DNA from 2 places in the Arthrobacter sp. 9MFCol3.1 genome. Region 1 is predicted to be linked to the other one. Evidence: riboswitches for the same ligand, from Rfam matches in the RefSeq annotation. Region 1 holds a riboswitch; the other holds the start of a gene.
The links. A riboswitch is a leader RNA that binds a small molecule or an ion and turns the genes downstream of it on or off. The one in region 1 is predicted to bind cyclic di-AMP.
Positions count from the first base shown of each region.

Region 2: another riboswitch for cyclic di-AMP. It lies ahead of C560_RS0117840 (hypothetical protein); the one in region 1 lies ahead of C560_RS0103805 (hypothetical protein).

Region 1 covers NZ_JIBJ01000004.1:215,819-220,527, forward strand. Annotated here, with positions in the region: gene C560_RS0103790 (DNA alkylation repair protein) at 1-469, shown strand, start outside; gene C560_RS0103795 (cation:proton antiporter) at 567-1,772, opposite strand; gene C560_RS0103800 (hypothetical protein) at 1,769-2,017, opposite strand; cyclic di-AMP (ydaO/yuaA leader) riboswitch at 2,219-2,421, shown strand; gene C560_RS0103805 (hypothetical protein) at 2,426-3,115, shown strand; gene C560_RS0103810 (sensor histidine kinase) at 3,262-4,269, opposite strand; gene C560_RS0103815 (response regulator transcription factor) at 4,262-4,709, opposite strand, start outside.
Region 2 covers NZ_KK211131.1:90,642-95,350, forward strand. Annotated here, with positions in the region: gene C560_RS0117830 (response regulator transcription factor) at 70-810, shown strand; gene C560_RS0117835 (sensor histidine kinase) at 832-2,442, shown strand; cyclic di-AMP (ydaO/yuaA leader) riboswitch at 2,624-2,783, shown strand; gene C560_RS0117840 (hypothetical protein) at 2,783-3,628, shown strand; gene C560_RS0117845 (bifunctional glycosyltransferase family 2/GtrA family protein) at 3,778-4,709, shown strand, end outside.

The sequences.
Region 1 (4,709 bases):
CGGCTCGGAACTGCGGGCAGCGCCGGTTTTCGAGCGCCGGCTGGCCGCCGTGGTCCTGCTGCAGAACAACGTGAAGCTGCTGACCAACGCCGACCTCACCCGGCTGGAGGGGTTCATCCGGCAGGCGCGGGTGCCGGACCTTGTGGATCCGCTCGCCGTCGACGTCGTCGGGCCCCTGGTGGACGGACTCAATGTTCTGGCCAGGGTACGGGCCGACAGCGTGCTGGACCGATGGGTGCGCGAGCCGGATGTCTGGCTGCGCCGGGCCGCGCTGCTCTCGCCGTTGCTGGCGCTGCGCGCGGGCGCGGGGGACTGGGACAGGTTTGTCCGGCACGCCAACGCGGTGCTCGGCGAGCCTGGCGGGAAGTTCGACGCCGACGGACTGGCTGTCCGGGACGCGGTCTCCCGGGTCCTGGCGGAGATGGCAAAGCGGAGGCCGGAACTGCAATTCACGTCCGTCGGGGCATGACGAACCGGACCTTCGCCGCCGGATCGGCTGGTTCAGGCACTCAGGCACTCAGGCACTTAGGCACTCAGGCACGTCGGACATGCAGACATCCGGACTGTCAGGCCTTCGGATCTCCAGGATCGCCCTGCCCGACGGTGCTGCCGGGATCCCCGGACTTGCCGCCGGCACCTGCCGGCAGCGCGAACGTCCTCGCCGCCCGTGACCCGGCGACGGCGCCCGCGGCTATGGTGACCAGCGCTCCCACCAGCAGGGCCGCGGCCTCGCCCGGGAGCAGGACCTGAAGCTGCGTGCCGATGCTCGCCGCGGCCACCGGTACGCCAAGCTGGGCCGCCGACAACACCCCGAGAGGCAGCGGGAGTCCCAGGAAAGCCAGGCCGGCGTGCGCCAGCACGGCCCCGCCCCCCAGTGCCAGGCCGAGGGCAATCATGTCAGGGTGGCCGGCCAGGTCCCTGAGCGTCAGCGAGGCACCCAGCCAGACGAAGAAGAGCGGACCCAGGAAGCCGTCGCTGAGCGCGAACAGTTGCCGGGCCAGCCGCCGCGGTTCGCCGACGGCAGCCATCACCAGGCCGAAGGAAAAGCCTGCCATCATCACAGAAACATTGCTCCACGTTGCGACACCGGCCAGGGTGAACAGTACGGCCAGCTGGATCCGCAGCTCCAGGGCAAACTTGCGGCTTTCCGAGAGCCGGTGCACGCGCCGGCGGATTCCCCGGCGCTCCAGCCAGCTCAGGCCGACAAAGAGCCCCACCGCGCACCCGGTCACTACGAGGACGCCCAGCGCCGCCTGGACTGCGTGGGGCGGATCCACCAGGAGCGGCAACGCCACAATGCAGGCTGTGTCGGCTATTGCCACCTGCGCTGTCATGTCCACGACATCTGGCCCGCCGAGGCGCAGGGAATCGACGATTGGAAGCACCAGGGCGGCCGACGAAGACGCCAGCAGCACGACATAGAGGGGAGCATGTCCAGTCCCGAACAGCAGCCCGATGCCGGTTCCGACCACCACCGCTGCCGCTGCGGCCACAATCGCCCGGCGCGAGCCCTTCCCGAGGGCGCCACGGATGTGCGGATCCCGCACGGGAACGTGCGTGCCTGCCACGAACATCATCAGCGCAAAGCCGATATTGGCCAGCAGGGTGAATGTCGGATCCGCGGGGTCCACAAGGGCCAGGCCTGAGCGCCCGATCGCGATGCCGGCCAGCAGCTCACCCAGCATGACAGGCAAGTGCCAGCGCACGGGCAGGGCCAGCAGGGGGCCAGCCAGGGCGATGACGGCGATCAGCGCCAGGGACAGGAAGGTCACGGTTCGCCGCGGCCCGCCGGCACCGTTCCCGACCGCCGTTCCACTACTGCGTAGGCCTTCCCGTCCAGGAAGGCCCAGTCGTTGACAACCATGTACCCGAGCGCGTCCACCCGGTCATTCAGGACGTGCTCGTCGAAGCCCCCGTCGCGCGGTTCCGCGTCCCATGTGCTCACATGGACGTCCCCGCCGTCCAGGATCAGCAGCTCGGTGTTGACGTCGAAATCCTCTTGGGGCTGAGTGCTCAACTGGCAGATGGCGACACAATGGCTGTTCATTTCGGGCCTCCGCTTCCGGTGGTGCTGATGGCATCATCCTATGTTCGGAAACGGCGCCGCCCTATGGGCAAATTGCGGCTCGGCATCACCGCCTCCGTTACCTGAATGTGACTTTCGGGTGCGGTTCGCGCTACGGTTGATGAGTGCCTGTTGTCTCCGATACGGGCGCTCCCCAGCCGATTGCCTAACTCTGCCGCGGCCCGGGGGTAACTCGCATCAACGTCCGGCAGAGACGGGGAAACCACTTTTGACCTGCTGATATGCAGGTCTTGGGGTGAAGCCGCACAGTGCCCGCCACGACGGGCCCGGGAGTGCGGCCGGGTGCCTCCCATCCGAATCCGACAGCTCACCTCGCAGGCATTGGGAGAGGCTACAATCATGACTTCAGTCAATACTTTTGCGCGCCATGCCGCCGTCCTCGCCGCCGCATCCGGCCTGGTCCTGACCAGCGGAATGGCCGCCAACGCCGCCACCGCCCCCGTGCAGCGTGACTCCGCTCCGGCGTCGAACATCGACGTCACCGGACAGGTCAGCGCCCCCGTCAGCGCCGATTCAAGCGTCAAGATCAGCTTCGAGCGCCCCGCAGTGGATTCTGTTGCCGCGCCGGTCATCGAGAAGCCCGTTGCTCCGGCTCCGGCTCCCGCTGCAGCCCCGGCGGCAGCGCCCGCTGCAGCCCCGGTGGCAGCGCCCAAGGCGACCGTCCAGGTGCAGGCCGCTCCGGCAGCAGCGCCGGCCGCGGCGCCCGCTGCCGGCGGACGCAACGCCATCATGCTCTCGGCCGCCTACAGCCAGGTGGGCATCACCCAGGACTGCACCGCCATGGTGGAGAAGGCCCTTGGCGCCGCGGGCAAGCCCGTTGGCGACATCGGCCCCCGCGCGTTCCTTGGCCTTGGAGCCGTAGTGGCCACGCCTCAGCCCGGTGACATGGTGGTCCAGTCCGGCCACGTCGGCATCTACGCCGGCAACGGCCAGGTGGTCAGCGGCGGCATGAACGGCAAGAACCAGACCATGGTGCACCCGCTGTCGTGGCTCACCGCGACCGGCGGCGTGACCTTCGTCCGCGCCTAAGCCGTATGGCCCCGACCGGGGCCAGACAGTCCGGAAAGACCGGCGGTCGATTTCCCTTGGGGGCAAATCGATCGCCGGTCTTTCCTGTCTCTGCATGTTGGGGGTCCGGGCTCCCGGCGGCACCGCCTTTCTCCGGCACAGGATCCTCAGGGATTCCCGCTCGCACTGAGCGGAAGCGTCAACTTCATGACCGTTCCCTCGTCCCCGGTCGCGGCCACCTCGACAGTGCCCCCGGCAGCGACGGCAATCTCCCGGACCAAGGCCAGCCCGATGCCAAAGCTCCGCTGTCCCTGTGAGGTGCCGGTGCCGGCCGTCCGCACGAACCGGTCAAAGATCCGGGCCTGATCGACGCCGGTAATTCCGGTCCCCGAGTCCGCCACGGTGATCACGGCGCGCTTCTGCTCGATTGAGGTCATGATGGACACGCGGCCGCCCGGAGGCGTGTGGGCCAGGGCGTTGTCCGCCAGGGCCAGCACGGCACGGCGCAGCGCGTTCTTCTCGATCCGGGCCAGCGGCCGGGCATCGGCAGAGAATTCCAGGCGCACCTTCCGCTGCTCTGCCACCGGCTGGAGACTGACGGCGACGCCGGCGGCAGCATCGGCCAGGTCGGCAGGGGGTGCGGAGTGGGCCGGGGCCTCCGCGGTAGCCGCGAGGAGCAGTTCGTTGACAATCCCGGTCAGCGTCGCGGCGTCCTCCCGGATCCGGGCCAGGTCCTGGCTTTGCTTGGAGCCGGGCACAGTGTTGCGCTGGGCCAGCTGGATCCTGGTGTCCAAGATGGTCAACGGGGTGCGCAATTCGTGGCTCGCGTCCTGGACGAAACGCCGCTCCCTGGCCAGGGCCTCACTAAGGGGTCGGATGGCGCTGCGCGCGCTGAGCCACCCGACGATGCCGGCCAGCAGGATTCCCGCCACTCCGGCGATGATCATGGCTTCGAGGACATCCTTGGAATCCAGGTATGTGTAGGCCGCCCCGGCCGCCGCCGAACGCGGCACTTCAGGATGGGCCAGTTGGTTCGTGAGGTACAGCGCAGTGGCGGCGAGCAGCCCGAGAACCATGACCGCGCACGCGGCGCTGATCCGCAGCGCGACCTTGAGGGAGGCCTTGCGCAGGACGGAGTGGTCCGGATTTCCGCCGGCCGGCCGGCCGTCACTCATGAGCATCGCCGATCTGGTATCCGAGGCCGTGCACCGTGCGGACCACGGCTTTGGAGATCTTCCGGCGCAGGTGATGGACATAGGTATCGATCACGCCGGGCTGCTCCGAGGCGTGGAAGCACGCCGCGAGGAGCTCGTCCCGGGTGAAGACGCGGTCCGGTTCCGCGGCAAGGGCTGCCAGCAGTTGGCCTTCCTTCGCGGTCAGCGGCACCGTTTGCCCGTAGATGGAACGGACGGAGCGCTGCGTCGGGTCCAGTTCCCAGTCCCCGATCGCCACCGGTGCCGGGGCCGGGGGAGGGAAGGAGCGCGTCAGTGCGCGCAGGCGTGCTGCCAGCTCGCCGGCGTCGAACGGCTTGGTCACGTAATCGTTGGCGCCGGCGTCCAGTCCCCTGACCTTTTCGTCGGGATCGCCCAGTGCGGTCAGGATCAGGATGGGCGTG
Region 2 (4,709 bases), on a different contig from region 1:
GCTGGGATTCACAGGTGCCGCACAGGGTCCCCAAAGCCGCGCCTAACCGGCAGATCGGAGAGTTGTCCCATGGCCACTTCGCACTCCATGACCAACAACCTTCCCCAGCTCACGCATCCGGACGGCTCCCCCATCCGTGCCCTCGTGGTGGATGACGAGCCCAGCCTCTCCGAACTCATGAGCATGGGCCTGCGGATGGCCGGATGGTCCGTGGCCGTGGCCGAGGACGGGCCCGGCGCCGTCCGGCTGGCCAAGGAGTTCCGCCCCGACGTGCTGGTGCTGGACGTGATGCTGCCCGGGTTCGACGGCGTCGAACTGCTGAGCAGGATCCGCGCGTTCGCGCCGGAGGTGCCGGCGCTGTTCCTGACGGCCAAGGATGCCGTCCAGGACCGCATCACCGGGCTGGCAGCCGGCGGCGATGACTACGTCACCAAGCCGTTCAGCATGGAAGAGGTGCTGCTGCGCCTGCACCGGCTGGTCCAGCGCTCCGGGGTGGCCGCCATGGACACCGCCGAACTCGTGGTGGGAGACCTCGTGCTCAATGTCGACACCCGCGAAGTCACCCGGGCCGGGGAGGAACTGCACCTGACCGCCACGCAGTTCGAGCTGCTGCGCTACCTTATGGAAAACCCGAAACGGGTCATCAGCAAGGCCCAGATCCTGGACCGCGTCTGGGACTACGACTTCGGCGGGCAGGCGAACATCGTGGAACTGTACATTTCCTACCTCCGCAAGAAGGTCGACGCCAACCACGCTCCCATGATCCACACGGTGCGCGGAGCCGGGTACGTCCTGAAACCGGCGGACTGATCCGTGCCCTCACTTTCCGGCATGACCCGCGTCCCCGGACGCGACTGGCGCAACCCGTCCACGTGGCATTTGCGCACCAGGCTGGTCCTGGTTGCCATGGCACTGCTCGTGGCCATCTGCGGCGCTGTGGGCTTGTTCAGCTACGCCTCCATGGACCTCTTCCTCACCCGGCAACTCGACACCCAGCTGGACCAGGCTTCCCACCGTTCGAGCGAGTTCGGCCGGCCCTCCTCGGACGATTCGGGCAGGCGCCCCGACCCCCTCGAAGCCCGGGGACAGGGCGTCGGGACGCTTAACGCCCGGATAGTGGACGACGAAGTCAGTAGGGCCGGCTTCCTGGCCGGGGACGGCGCGGTCAAGAGCCTCTCCCCCGCCGACAACAAGGTTCTCCTGGCCCTCACCCCAAACGGTGTGCCCGTGGACCGGACCCTTTCGGCCGGCGCCTACCGGCTCACGGCCGCGCGTGCGCCGTACGGCGACGTGATTGTGACCGGACTGCCGCTGGCAGAAAAGCAAAACACCCTGACCTCCCTGGTCTGGACCATGGTGGTGGTGTCCGCAGGCGGGCTCGTGCTGATCGGGCTCGCCGGCACGGCCCTGATCCGGCGGACCATGAAGCCGCTGGAACAGCTCTCCGAGGTGGCCACCAAGGTCTCCCGCCTCCCGCTGGACGCCGGCGAGGTGGCGCTCGGGGTGCGCGTCCCGACGTCGGCAGCCCATCCCGGAACGGAAGTGGGCAGCGTGGGCTACGCGCTGAACAAGATGCTGGACAACGTCTCCAACGCCCTCGAAGCGCGGCAGGAGAGCGAGATGAAGGTCCGGCAGTTCGTCGCCGACGCCTCGCACGAACTCCGCACCCCGCTCACGGCCATCCGCGGCTACACGGAGCTGATGCGGATGACCGAGCATTTCACCCCCGACGGCGAGAGGTCCCTCGCCCGTGTGCAAAGCCAGTCCGAGCGGATGACCACGCTCGTGGAGGACCTGCTGCTGCTGGCGCGCCTGGACGAGGGCCAGCCGCTCAAGATCTCCGACGTCGACCTCACCCAACTGGCCGTCGAGACGGTCAGCGATGAGAAAGTCATGGCCCCGGACCGCATCTGGCAGCTCGAACTTCCGGACGAGCCCGTGGTGGTGCGCGGTGATGCGACCCAGCTTCACCAGGTCCTCGCCAACCTCCTGTCCAATGCGCGCAAGCACACCGAACCCGGGACCAAGGTGGTCACGGGCGTCATGCGTTCGGCTGACGGCAGTGCCGTGGTCACCGTGACAGACAATGGCAGCGGCATCGCCCCGGAATTTATCGGCCGGGTCTTCGCCCGCTTCGCCCGGGCCGACGCCTCACGCACCAATCCGGCGTCGAGTCCCGCAGCCCTCCCCGCCAATTCGGCGGTCGCGACGGCGGGGGTCGGGTCCGGGGCCGCCGCCCGCCCGTCCTCCGGCGCCGTTTCCGGCAGCCGCGGAGGCCAGGGCACGGCGACCGCCGCGCCGACTTCCGAGGGCACCAGCGGGTTGGGCCTGTCCATTGTCCAGTCGATCGTGGAGGCCCACGGAGGAACCGTCGAGGTTACGTCCCGGCCGGGCCGCACGGAGTTCGCCGTGCGCCTGCCCGCCGCGCCGCCGTCGGCATAGACGGCGCGGCCGGCGCCACCGGGACTCTTGGGTGGTCGATCGGCGAACCCGGCGCAACGCGACACCCCGGCACTGTGACTCCTGTTACCAAAATGTGACTTAAGCGGCTGGGTCCTGTAGCGTCTTAAGAGTGCGCCGCCATCGGTGCCGCATATCCGGACGGACGCCAAACTCTGCCGCTTCCCGGATTCCGCTGGACCAGGCAGAGGCGGGGGACCCAGAGTTCCCGGGCATTCTGCATTCATGCGCCCTCGGGGTGAAGCCGACACGTGATATTCCGTGCGGCCGGATGACCTCATCCGAACCCGACAGCTAACTCCGCCGGCGTTGAGAGGCCACCATGACTGAATTCCAGGTACAAACGCGCCCTGACGGCGGTTCGCATTCCCGCTCAGTTGGCGCAGCTAAGTCGCGCCACCGCGCCGAACCGGCCAAACGGGCATCCGCCCTGTCGCGGTTCGCCGCCGGACTCGGTACAACCGGCCGCCGTGCCGGCGTCGTCACCGCCGCGTGCGCGCTGCTGCTGGGTGGCGGCGCCGCCAGCCAGGCGGCAGAGCCGGGCGCCCACACGGCGAACGTTGCGAGCCAGACGGCCACGATCGCGGACCCGCTGGCCAAGCTCAACTTCGAGCGGGTCCAGGTGGCTGGGCCGACCGCTCCGGCGGAAAAGAACGTGGCTCCCGAGATCTCGGAGGTCAAGGCAGCCGAAGCGCTGATCCCCGCCCCCGCTGCTCCCGCCCCCGCTCCGGCAGCCGCCCCCGCACCTGCTCCTGCGCCGGCGGCAGCCCCGGCTCCCGCGGCAGCCCCCGCTCCCGCACCGGCACCCGCACCGGTACCGGCAGCCGCTCCTGCCCCCGCACCGGCGCCGGTCGCAATCGACGATCCTGCCGGGGCGCAGGCCTACGCCGCGTCCCAGCTGGGCCGCTATGGCTGGGCACCTGGCCAGATGCAGTGCCTGCACAAGCTGTGGACCAAGGAATCTGACTGGAAGACCACCGCGACGAACGCCAGCAGCGGCGCCTACGGCGTGGTCCAGTCCCTGCCCGCCACGAAGATGGCGAGCGCCGGCGCCGACTACATGACCAACTACCGGACCCAGATCAACTGGGGCCTGAACTACGTCAAGTCGCGCTACGGCTCCCCCTGCGGCGCCCTGAACTTCCACTACGCACACAACTGGTACTAAACCGGCCCCGCCAAGGAGGCCCCTGATCCACACGGATCCGGGGCCTCCTTGCGTCTCCACGGCCGGAGCAGCCCGACAACCCAGACTTCCACAGCCCCAGCACAGCTTGACCCTAAAGCCCTCATAAGGGCCGCCGGGAAAGTTGAGCCATGACATTCACAGACCAGGCCACAGGAACCCTGCCCCGCACCGCGGCGACGCCGGCCGGCCCGGCGGCACCCAAGACACCCCCGGGGCTTGCGCTGGCCGACGCGCCCGCTCCGGGCCCGTTCGCCGGGGCGCTTACCGGCCCCGGCGCCCGGCGCACAGCCATCGATACGCGCGCAAGCACGCCCCTGCTGGACGTCACCATCCCGGTCTTCAACGAGGAACGGGACCTCGAAGCCTGCCTGCGCCGGCTCCACGCCTACCTGCTCGCCGCCTTCCCGCACTCCTTCCGGATCACCGTGGCGGACAACGCCAGCACCGACGGAACGCTCAAGGCCGCGGAACGCGTAGCCCGCGAGCTACGCGAAGTGAAGGTGGTCCATATGGCCGAAAAGGGCCGTGGAAACGCACTTCGCAAGGTGTGGCTGGCCTCGCCGTCGCCGGTCCTGGCGTACATGGATGTGGATCTTTCCACTGATCTGGCGGCCCTCGGCCCGCTCCTTGCCCCGCTCATTTCGGGGCACTCCGACCTGGCGATCGGGACGCGGCTGACCCGCAACTCCCGCGTGGTCCGCGGTCCCAAGCGGGAATTCATCTCGCGCAGCTACAACTTCCTGCTCCAGGCCCTCATGGGCGCCCACTTCAGCGATGCACAGTGCGGCTTCAAGGCAATCCGGGCAGACGTGGCCCGGCAACTGCTCCCCCACACGCTGGACAACGCCTGGTTCTTCGACACCGAGCTGCTGGTCCTGGCAGAAAAGTGCGGCCTGCGCGTCCACGAAGTCCCGGTGGACTGGACCGACGACCCGGATTCCAGCGTGGACATCGTCCAGACGGCCCTCGCGGACTTGCGCGGCATGGCACGGTTGAGCCGGGACCTGGTCTCGGGCCGGATCCCGGTTCCCGACCTGCGCGCCGCCCTGGCCCGCGGACC